3 regions of the Microbacterium sp. 01T413_2 genome follow, and region 2 is predicted to be linked to each of the others. Evidence: predicted binding sites of a transcription regulator. Region 2 holds the regulator's gene; each other region holds the start of a gene.
What was found. The regulator LexA, encoded in region 2, represses DNA repair genes until DNA is damaged. The targets are predictions, from matches to a motif close to TCGAACANNTGTTCGA.

Region 1 (3,268 bases), on a different contig from region 2:
ATATGAGCGAAATCTAACTTAGTCAAGTCCGACTAGACTAGAAACATCGGAATCATAGGGATATTCTGCGAAGGTCGATCTCCCGAAGGCGAAAGGACCCGCATGGCACGTCCGACCGTCGCCGCCGAGCGCCGCGACCAGATCATCGAAGCGACGATGCAGGCACTGGCACAGCACGGCGTTGCCGGCGCTTCGCTGGACCGCATCGCGGAGGCCGCCGGGATGTCTCGAGGGCACGTACGCCATTTCGTCGGCAACCGAGACCAGCTGCTCGCAGAGACCGCGAGGCATGTGTTCAGCGACGAGGACGGGCAGCCCACGATCCTCCCGCGAACAGTCGCGACTTTTCGCGGCGCCCTTGACTTCCTATTCGGCGAAGAATTCACAAGATCCGACGCGGAGAACGCTATCGTCCTCGGCTTCGTCGAGCTGTCACGGAAGCAACCARCAATCGCTGAGATCCTCTCCGAAGCGTATGCGCGGACTCGTCAGCAACTTTCGGACCTCGCTGCGGAGGAGTTTCCAGATGCCGGGCCCGACCGCCGCGCGTCCGTGGCCGATGGGACGCTTTCCGCTGCGCTCGGAAACGTCTTCATGGGCGACTTCGACCCGGACGCCGGACGAACGATGCGGGTTCGATCGGCAGTCGAAGTCCTCGTGGCGACACTCCTCGTCATGTGAGCGCCGGGGAGCATCCGCCAGCAAGGCCGAATACATCGAATCCGTTCTTATGAATCCACCCAGACCGTGACCAAACCGTTGCATTCGTTACCCCGCCGTTATAGATTGATCGCACGGTGAAAGTTTGCTGTGGCTCTCATCGCATGTGATTGCAGGACACTCTTGGTGCAAGGGACAAAGGCCGGTCGGAAGCCTCTCCGACCGGCCTTTACTGCGCTCGCGCCCGACGTCCCCGCCGGCGGATATCCTGAGGCGATGAGCGACCGGAAGCTGGCCCTGGCCGCGTGGGAGACCCTCTTCCGCGCCCAGCACGAGATCTTCACCGAGATGTCGACCGACTTCGAGGGCGCCGAGCTCTCGGCGGCCGAATACGACGTGCTGCTCACCGTCACCCGCTGCGCGTCGCACACSGCMCGCCTGCGCGARGTCACGGCGAACATGCTGATCAGCCAGCCCAGYGTCTCGCGACTSGTCGAYCGSATGGTCRCSCGSGGACTGCTSGAGAAGTGCCCGGATCCGGAGGACGGACGCGGATCCCTCGTGCACGCGACCGAGACGGGAAGGCGCGCCTTCCGCCAGCTGGCCACCGCGCACGGCCGTTCGATCGCCGAGCGCATGTCGACCCTGGACGACGAGGAACTGCGCACGCTGACGACGCTGGCGGAGAAGCTGCGCCGACGATGAATACGGACGGATCTATGAAAGTCGCCGTCGATCGCCTTCGTTCCGTCACAGTTGTCATTCTAGGAAAGTTCTCCACAACTTTCGTAGATATGTTTGAATGTCGAGGACGTGCGGCGTAGAATCGGGGCATGACCGGACATCTCCATCCCCTGCATGAGGCGCTGCAGCGTCTCGATGAGGTGTGGGGCGGAGCCGGCGACGCGGGTGAGCTCTCCCGCACGCAGCTGATGGCCGCGACGGAGGCGCTCGGGCTCCTGCATCGCCGGTCCGGAGCGATGATCGCCGAGGTCGCCGCCTGCGTGGCACACGAGTCCCGCACCGAACTGGGAGCGGACTCGCTCGCGAAGGAGCAAGGATTCCGCAACGCCGCGCAGCTGATCGCCACAACGACGGGTGCTACCGCCGGCGACGCGTCGCGGCTGGTCAAGGTCGGCGAGGCCACGGCCCCGCGCACCAACCTGATCGGGGAGCCCGTGCCGGCGAAGTATCCGGCGGCTCAGCGAGCCCTCTCCTCAGGCGCGCTGAGCGCTCAGGCGGCCGCAGTGATCATCGCTCTGCTCGACCGGGTACGCCTGAAGATCGGCGCGGCGCGGACCGCCGAGGCCGAGCGGCTGCTGGTGGACAAGGCGGCGGGCCTGTCGCACGACGACGTGCGTCGGCTGGTGACCCGCGCCGAGGCGTGGCTGGATCCGGACGGGGTCGCCCCGCGAGAGCAGGATCAGCGCGACCGCCAGTCGCTTCCATCTACGAGTGCGACGGGCACATCCATCTCGACGGCGACTTCGACGCCGCGCACGGCGCCCCCATCGTCGCTGCGGTGAACGGATACGTGTCGGCGCTGTTCGCCGCGCAGAAGAACCAGCTCGACCCGGACGCACCCGAAGCCGACCATCGTTCCGTCGCCGCGCTGCGCGCCGAGGCGCTCAGTGAGCTTTGCGCGCACGCCCTCGGCTGCGAGAACGATGCGCCTGCTCTGGCCGGCGCGACCGTGGTGGTGCGCGTCGACCTGAAGGACCTCGCCGACGGCACCGGATACGCCACGATCGACGGATCCGACCTCCCGCTCAGCATCGGCGCCGCCCGGCAGCTCGCCGCCAGCGGCGGCGTCATCCCTGCGTGCTCGGTACAGACAGCGAGATCCTCGACTACGGACGCCGGCTGCGGTTCTTCACCACCGCGCAGCGCCTCGCCCTCGCCGAACGCGACGGCGGCTGTGCGATGTGCGGACTGCCGCCGTCGATGACCCGCGCTCATCACATCCGCTGGTGGAGACGCGACGCCGGGCCTACGAACCTCGAGAACGGGATCCTGCTCTGCGAGAGCTGCCACCATCGCATACACGACAACGCCTGGGAGATCCGGATCGAGGGCAAGGGCAGGCGCAGTCGGGTCTGGTTCATCCCACCCCTGCACGTCGATCCCCTCCGCACGCCGCGGCTCGGGGGCAGAGCACGGTACGAGCTCGCGGCCTGAGATCGGGGCGGTACGCCAGAGTGCCACGGCGGGGGCGTGTGTTCGCCAGCGGCGGGGGCTGATCCTGACGCCCCAGAGTTCCTCGTGCGCGCATGGCTGCAGGATGYAGCGTCGCTCACGGCTGCTTCATAGCTTCTGGCATAGTCGTTCCTGACGCCCTCCTGACGGGCGACCGGAGAACACACACAGGAGTGCATATGGACCCCGCCGCCCTCGTCGGGTTGCTCATCATCATCGGGGCCGCGATCGTCGGCGTCGTCATCGTCCTTCTCGTCGTGCTGCTGCTCGCGCGCAGCTGGATCAAGGTCGCCCGCGCCGATGAGGCGCTGGTGATCTCGGGCCGCAAGCAGAAGGTGCAGCGCGCCACCCTGCTGCCCGACGGATCCACGAGCTCCGAGATGTCCGAGTCGCCGGTCACCGTCATCGTGAA
Region 2 (3,268 bases):
GCTCCGGCGAAGGCGAAGGCCTTGCTCATGGTGCGGGAGACGGCGAGCCGCGGACGTCCCTGCAGCAGCGTCAGCGCCGACGGCGAATCCTTCGGGGCGAACTCCTGGTAGGCCTCGTCCACGATCACGATGCCGCGCGCCGCCTCGTACACCGCCTCGATCACGTCGAGCCGGAGCGGAGTGCCGGTGGGGTTGTTCGGCGCGCACAGCAGGATGACGTCGGGGTCGTGCTCCACGACCTGTGCCACCGCCTCGTCGACGGTGAGCTCGTAGTCGGGGTGGCGGGTACCGGCGATCCAGGAAGCCCCCGTGCCCTGAGTGAGCAGCGGGTACATGGAATAGGTCGGGGCGAACCCGAACACGGTGCGACCGGGACCGGCGAACGCCTGCAGGATGTGCTGCAGCACCTCGTTCGAGCCGTTACCGGCCCAGATGTTCGCGGCGGTGAGGTCATGGCCGAGGTAGCCGGCGAACGCCTCACGGAGCTCTGTGAACTCACGATCCGGATAGCGGTTGACGTCACGCAGCGCCACGGCGATGTCGTCGAGGATGTCGCTCGCGACCTGCTCCGGCACCGGATGCGTGTTCTCGTTCACGTTCAGCGCCACGGGCAGCGGGGCCTGCGGGGCGCCATAGGGCCGCAGCCCACGGAGATCGTCGCGAAGGGGTAAATCGTCGAGCGAGACAGTCACCCTGCCATGCTAGGCGGCCGCGCTGTGGTGCGTGGCACAGATGACCGCGGTTGCTGAGCGACGCCGAAGTACGGTTGCTGAGCGACGCCGAAGTACGGTTGCCGAGTTGCGCCGACGCAGGGTTGCCGAGCTGCTTCGAAGGACGGGATCAGCGCCCGGTCGATCCGTACCGTGCCGGGATCGCCAGGTGCTGTCCGACCGCGATCACACCTCCGTCGACGAGGTTCAGCTTCGAGATCTCGGCGACCACGTCGCGCGGGTCGGCATTCGGCGCGATCTCGCCCGCGATCGACCACAGGGTGTCGCCGGGCTGCACCGTGACGGTCGCGAAGCTGTTGCCCGTCGTCTGCTCCCCGGAGGCGAGCGCGGATCCGCTGCTCAGCGCCGCGAACGCGATCGTTCCGGCCACCGGGAGCGCGACCAGCGCCGCGAGCACGCGCCGGCCGCGTGCGGTGATCCGCAGTCGCGTGGCGGGTACCTGACCGGCGAAGGTGATGCTGCTCATGGTGCTTCTCCTCAGTGTCTGTGTCGGTCCGCCTCTCCCYGGATCCGCATCCTCTGATGAGAATCTTCGAATCCGGGCCTCTGGAGAGGCGAACCTACGTACCGAAACTACTTTCGAGTTCGAACATCTGTCAAGACTTCTTCGAATATCGGTTCCGAAGACTTGCCGACACGCTCGAACAGATCTATCGATTCCGGCCCGATCTCGGATACGGTTTCGATACGAAGACCCCATCACGGACCACCGACATTCGAATCGCCGCCCGCGAATCCATGCCGATCCCACCGATCCGCGAGGGCACGACGCACACGAAGGAGATGGCATGAGCGACGGTGCGACCCCCGGCCCCGAGGTCCCGCGGACACGGCGCCGCAAGAGCCTCAGTGCGAAGCAGATGGCGATCCTCGAGGTCATCCAGACCTCGATCGCGCGGCACGGCTACCCGCCGAGCATGCGCGAGATCGGCGACGCCGTCGGCCTCAAGTCCCTCAGCAGCGTGACGCATCAGCTCGGCCAGCTCGAGCTCAGCGGCTATCTGCGTCGCGATGCCGGCAAGACCCGGGCCATGGAGGTCCTGATCGACCTTCCCGGCACATCCACCGAGAATCCCGCCGATACGGCCCCGTCCGTCGGCGACGCGGCACTCGTGCCCCTCGTGGGCCGGATCGCCGCCGGYGTGCCGATCACCGCCGAGCAGCAGGTCGAGGAGATCTTCCCGCTCCCCCGTCAGCTCGTCGGCAAGGGCGATCTGTTCATGCTGAAGGTCTCTGGCGAGTCGATGATCGACGCGGCCATCTGCGACGGCGACTGGGTCGTCGTGCGCTCTCAGGGCACGGCGGAGAACGGCGAGATCGTCGCCGCGATGCTCGACGGCGAAGCCACGGTGAAGACGTTCCGCCGTCGCGATGGCCACGTGTGGCTGCTCCCCCGCAACAGCGCATTCGAACCGATCCTCGGCGACGATGCGACGGTGCTCGGCAAGGTCGTAGCGGTGCTGCGCGCGGTCTGATTCCCGCCCCTTCCACGTCGAAGCCCCCTCTGCGTACCGAGGCCCCCTCTCAGATCCGTATCTGGGTGGGGGCCTCGGCGCTTGCGAGGGGGCCTCGATGAAGCCCGGTGCGGGAAGGTCAGACCGCGACCGACACGTCCTCGCGGACGCGGCGCGTGGCCTCGACGATGTTGCGCAGCGAGGCGTTGGTCTCCTCGTAGCCGCGGGTCTTCAGACCGCAGTCCGGGTTGACCCAGAGCTGCCGCGTGGGGATCTCCTCGACGGCACGGCGCAGGAGCGTCTCCACCTCGGACGCGTCGGGGATGCGCGGCGAGTGGATGTCGTAGACGCCCGGTCCGATGCCGTGGTCGAAGCCCGACGCAGCGATGTCGGTGACGACCTCCATGCGGCTGCGCGCGGCCTCGATCGAGGTCACGTCGGCGTCCAGCGCCTTGATCGCGTCGATGACGACGCCGAACTCCGAGTAGCAGAGGTGGGTGTGCACCTGCGTCGCCGTCTCGGCGCCCGCGGTGGAGAGGCGGAAGGAGCCGACGGACCAGTCCAGGTACGCGGGCTGGTCGGCCTGCTTGAGAGGCAGGAGCTCGCGCAGCGCCGGCTCGTCGACCTGGATGACGCCGATGCCGGCGGCCTCCAGGTCCGCGATCTCGTCGCGCAGCGCAAGAGCCACCTGGTTGGCGGTCTCGGCGAGCGGCTGGTCGTCGCGGACGAACGACCAGGCCAGGATCGTCACCGGACCCGTCAGCATCCCCTTCATGGGCTTCGCCGTGAGCGACTGCGCGTACTGCGACCACTCGACCGTGATCGGGGCCGGCCGCGAGACATCGCCCCAGAGGATCGACGGGCGGGTGGCACGGGATCCGTAGGACTGCACCCAGCCGTTCTCGGTGACGTCGAAGCCGTCGAGGTTCTCGGCGAAGTACTGCACCATGTCGTTGCGCTCGGGCTCGCCGTGCACGAGCACGTCCAGGCCCAGTTCCTCCTGCAGCGTCACGACGCGGCCGATCTCCTCGCGGAGGAAGCCGTCGTACTCATCCGCCGTGATCTCGCCCTTGGTGAACTGCG
Region 3 (3,268 bases), on a different contig from region 2:
GAGAGGGGAATGGTCATAGTGCCTGCCATTCTACTTTCGCCTGGCGGGAACGAGCCCCGCCGTTCGGCGCGGAGATTCCCGCGTCGACACCGTACCCGGGGCTCGGCCGCCGGGCTCAGCTCTCTTCGAACCGCACCCGCCCGACGCCCGAACCGCGCTGCGTCTCACGCCAGGCCGTGCGCGCCGCCGTCAATGCCACGCTCCCGCCGTACCCGCGACGGGACAGCTGCCCGACGAGCCGGCGGACGGCGGTCTCCTCGTCGTAGCGACGCAGCCCCGCCACCTTTGACCGCGCGTAGTCGAGCGCCCGCTCGGCGTCATCGTCGTCCAGGACGGACAGCGCCTCGTCGGCGATCTCCCTCGGAATGCCGCGCTGACTGAGCGTGCGAGCGATCGCCACGCGTCCCTGTCCCTTGCGCTCAGACCCCGAGGTCACGAGGAGCTCGGCCAGGGACGCGTCATCGAGATACCCGCGCTGCTCGAACTGCTCGACCAGGAGCTCGCGCTCGTCGGCCGGGACGCCGTTCTCTCGTAGCACGTCTCGCGCTTCCCTGCTGGAGAGCTGCTTGGAGCGGAGCTTGCGCACCAGCAGCTCACTCGCGTCGGGGATCGGATCGTTCGGGGTCGAAGCGTCCCCCGTGCTGTGCCGACCGACGGCACGCAATCCTCGTCGGTCGGGCGAGAACGCCGCGCGCTCGGACGCCCTCGCCTCTCCTGGAGCCAGAGCCGCGGCGGCCGGATGCCGGGAGCTGGGCCCCCGACGCTCCGCCGCGGATTCCTCCGCCCAGGTCGACCGCCACTCCGCCGCCGTGGGCGGAGTGGCGGGTGTCGAGCTCGCCGGGCGCGGGCGTGCTCCGTCGGCCCCCGCACCGCGCCCACCGAACAACGGGATCACGGGGGCGAGGCGCTCGTCCTCGGACGATGCCCCGCCCCTCTCATCGCTCACGGATCACCCCGGTCGCCGAGCTTCGCGGTCAGGCCGGACGCCGCTGCGCCAGCTCGTCGGACGCCGTCGGAGCAGCGGCCGCTGCACCACCGATGCCCAGCTTCTGCTTGATCTGCGTCTCGATCGTCTCGGCGATGTCGGGGTTCTTGAGCAGGAAGTTGCGAGCGTTCTCCTTGCCCTGGCCGAGCTGGTCGCCGTCGTAGGTGTACCAGGCGCCGGACTTCTTCACGATGCCGTGGTCCACGCCGAAGTCGATCAGGCTGCCCTCGCGGGAGATGCCGACGCCGTAGAGGATGTCGAACTCGGCCTGCTTGAACGGCGGGGCCATCTTGTTCTTCACGACCTTGACCCTGGTGCGGTTTCCGACCGCCTCGGTGCCGTCCTTCAGCGTCTCGATGCGGCGGATGTCGAGACGGACCGATGCGTAGAACTTCAGCGCCTTGCCGCCCGCGGTGGTCTCCGGCGAGCCGAAGAACACGCCGATCTTCTCGCGCAGCTGGTTGATGAAGATCATCGTGGTGTTGGTCTGGTTCAGGCCACCCGTGAGCTTGCGCAGCGCCTGGGACATCAGTCGCGCCTGCAGGCCGACGTGCGAGTCGCCCATCTCGCCCTCGATCTCCGCACGCGGCACGAGAGCGGCCACGGAGTCGATGACGATGAGATCGATGGCCCCCGAGCGCACCAGCATGTCCGCGATCTCGAGCGCCTGCTCACCGGTGTCGGGCTGGGAGACGAGCAGCGCGTCGATGTCGACGCCGAGCTTCTTGGCGTACTCGGGGTCGAGGGCGTGCTCCGCGTCCACGAAAGCGGCGATGCCGCCGGCACGCTGGGCGTTGGCGATCGCGTGCAGGGTCAGCGTGGTCTTACCCGAGGACTCCGGGCCGTAGATCTCGACGATGCGCCCCCTCGGCAGTCCGCCGACGCCGAGCGCGACGTCGAGCGCGATGGATCCGGTGGGGATGACCGCCACGGGAGCGCGCTCATCGCTGCCCAGCCGCATGACCGAGCCCTTTCCGAACTGCTTGTCGATCTGGGCGAGGGCGGTCTCGAGGGACTTCTCGCGGTCTGCGGGAGAGGGCATGGGGTGCTCCTTCGTGTCGTGAACTGCCGCCTGTAGGCTGTCGCGGCCGCCCCGGGTGGGGCGAGCTCTCCGACAAGGCGTATGACCTCGTGGCCATGTCCAACACGCTAGGAGGAGCCACCGACATTCAGTCGGAGTCCGCGGGAACCGTGCAGAACCTGCTCACGAGATCATCTGTGCAGGACGATACGCGCATCTCGAACATGTCTTCGACGACACGCCGAGGAGAACGAGGAATGGATCGAACACCACGTGGCCGGATCCGACCGGGGTCAGCGCCGCCGGGGCTCGAGCCGACCCGCGCCGTATCGGCGCGATTCAGGCACGTCCATCTCCGCGCACAGCGCCAGCCACACATCCCGCGGGGGGACACCGGCTTCCAGAGCCTGAGCGGCGGTACGACCGCCGACGGCCCTCAGCACGAGGTCCTCGACGAGGGCGCCGCCACGGGATCCGAACTCGGCATCGACCGCCCGGAGGAACTCGCTGCGTCGCATCCCGTCAGCGCAGCGACAGCTCGGACTCGACCGAGGCCACCAGTTCGTCGGGGACGACGTCGGGGATGACCTGCAGGCCCTCGAGCTCGGCGATCCTGTCGCCGACCTCGCGCATGATGGTGGAGATGGGCACGTCGAGCGCTTCGGCCACCGAGGCGAGGATCTCGCTGGAGGCCTCCTTCTGTCCGCGCTCGACCTCGCTGAGGTATCCGAGCGCGACGGACGCCTTGCCCGCGACCTGGCGGAGCGTGCGCCCCTTCTGCAGACGGAAGTCCCGCAGCACGTCACCGATCTCCTGTCGTACGAGAATCATCGGGACCTCCTCTCCCCCATCGCCCGGCCCCAAGCGCCGGATCGGATGGTCAGTCTAACCCGACCTGTCAGGTTCGACACTACTGTTTCGTTCTGTGCGTTGAATGTGAGCACACTCGACTCAACTTCGTCGAGAAGCACTCTATTCCCGGTCATCCCGACCGGGCGCGGCGGCATCGATTCCCGTCCCGATCACCACGTCGAGGAGCAGTTCCAGAGCCGCCTGCACCGCGGCCGCGCGGATCGCGGATCGATCTCCCCCGAAGCTGAACGCCCGGCTGGTCGCGCGCTCCGCCACACTCACCCCGACGTGCACCGTACCGACCGGCTTGCCGCCCTGCGGCGTGGGCCCGGCGACACCGGTCGTCGAGACGCCCACGTCCGCTGCGCGCCCATCCACCGCCAATGCGGTGCGGACGCCTGCCGCCATCT

Region 1: AC1DMN_RS16520 (DUF222 domain-containing protein) is a predicted target of LexA. The motif match lies at 1,447-1,462, and genes of this name have one in related genera.
Region 3: recA (recombinase RecA) is a predicted target of LexA. The motif match lies at 2,225-2,240, and genes of this name have one in related genera.

The regions. Positions count from the first base shown of each region.
Region 1 is NZ_JBFTQL010000038.1:16,889-20,156, forward strand. Features, by position in the region: gene AC1DMN_RS16510 (TetR/AcrR family transcriptional regulator) at 103-681, shown strand; gene AC1DMN_RS16515 (MarR family winged helix-turn-helix transcriptional regulator) at 937-1,365, shown strand; gene AC1DMN_RS16520 (DUF222 domain-containing protein) at 1,494-2,186, shown strand; gene AC1DMN_RS16525 (DUF222 domain-containing protein) at 2,183-2,608, shown strand; gene AC1DMN_RS16530 (HNH endonuclease) at 2,605-2,838, shown strand; gene AC1DMN_RS16535 (SPFH domain-containing protein) at 3,036-3,268, shown strand, end outside.
Region 2 is NZ_JBFTQL010000013.1:36,687-39,954, forward strand. Features, by position in the region: gene AC1DMN_RS08975 (histidinol-phosphate transaminase) at 1-692, opposite strand, end outside; gene AC1DMN_RS08980 (LysM peptidoglycan-binding domain-containing protein) at 841-1,197, opposite strand; gene lexA (transcriptional repressor LexA) at 1,520-2,206, shown strand; gene metE (5-methyltetrahydropteroyltriglutamate--homocysteine S-methyltransferase) at 2,325-3,268, opposite strand, start outside.
Region 3 is NZ_JBFTQL010000027.1:28,760-32,027, forward strand. Features, by position in the region: gene miaB (tRNA (N6-isopentenyl adenosine(37)-C2)-methylthiotransferase MiaB) at 1-17, opposite strand, end outside; gene AC1DMN_RS14005 (regulatory protein RecX) at 116-946, opposite strand; gene recA (recombinase RecA) at 975-2,027, opposite strand; gene AC1DMN_RS14015 (DUF3046 domain-containing protein) at 2,300-2,524, opposite strand; gene AC1DMN_RS14020 (helix-turn-helix domain-containing protein) at 2,529-2,837, opposite strand; gene AC1DMN_RS14025 (CinA family protein) at 2,979-3,268, opposite strand, start outside.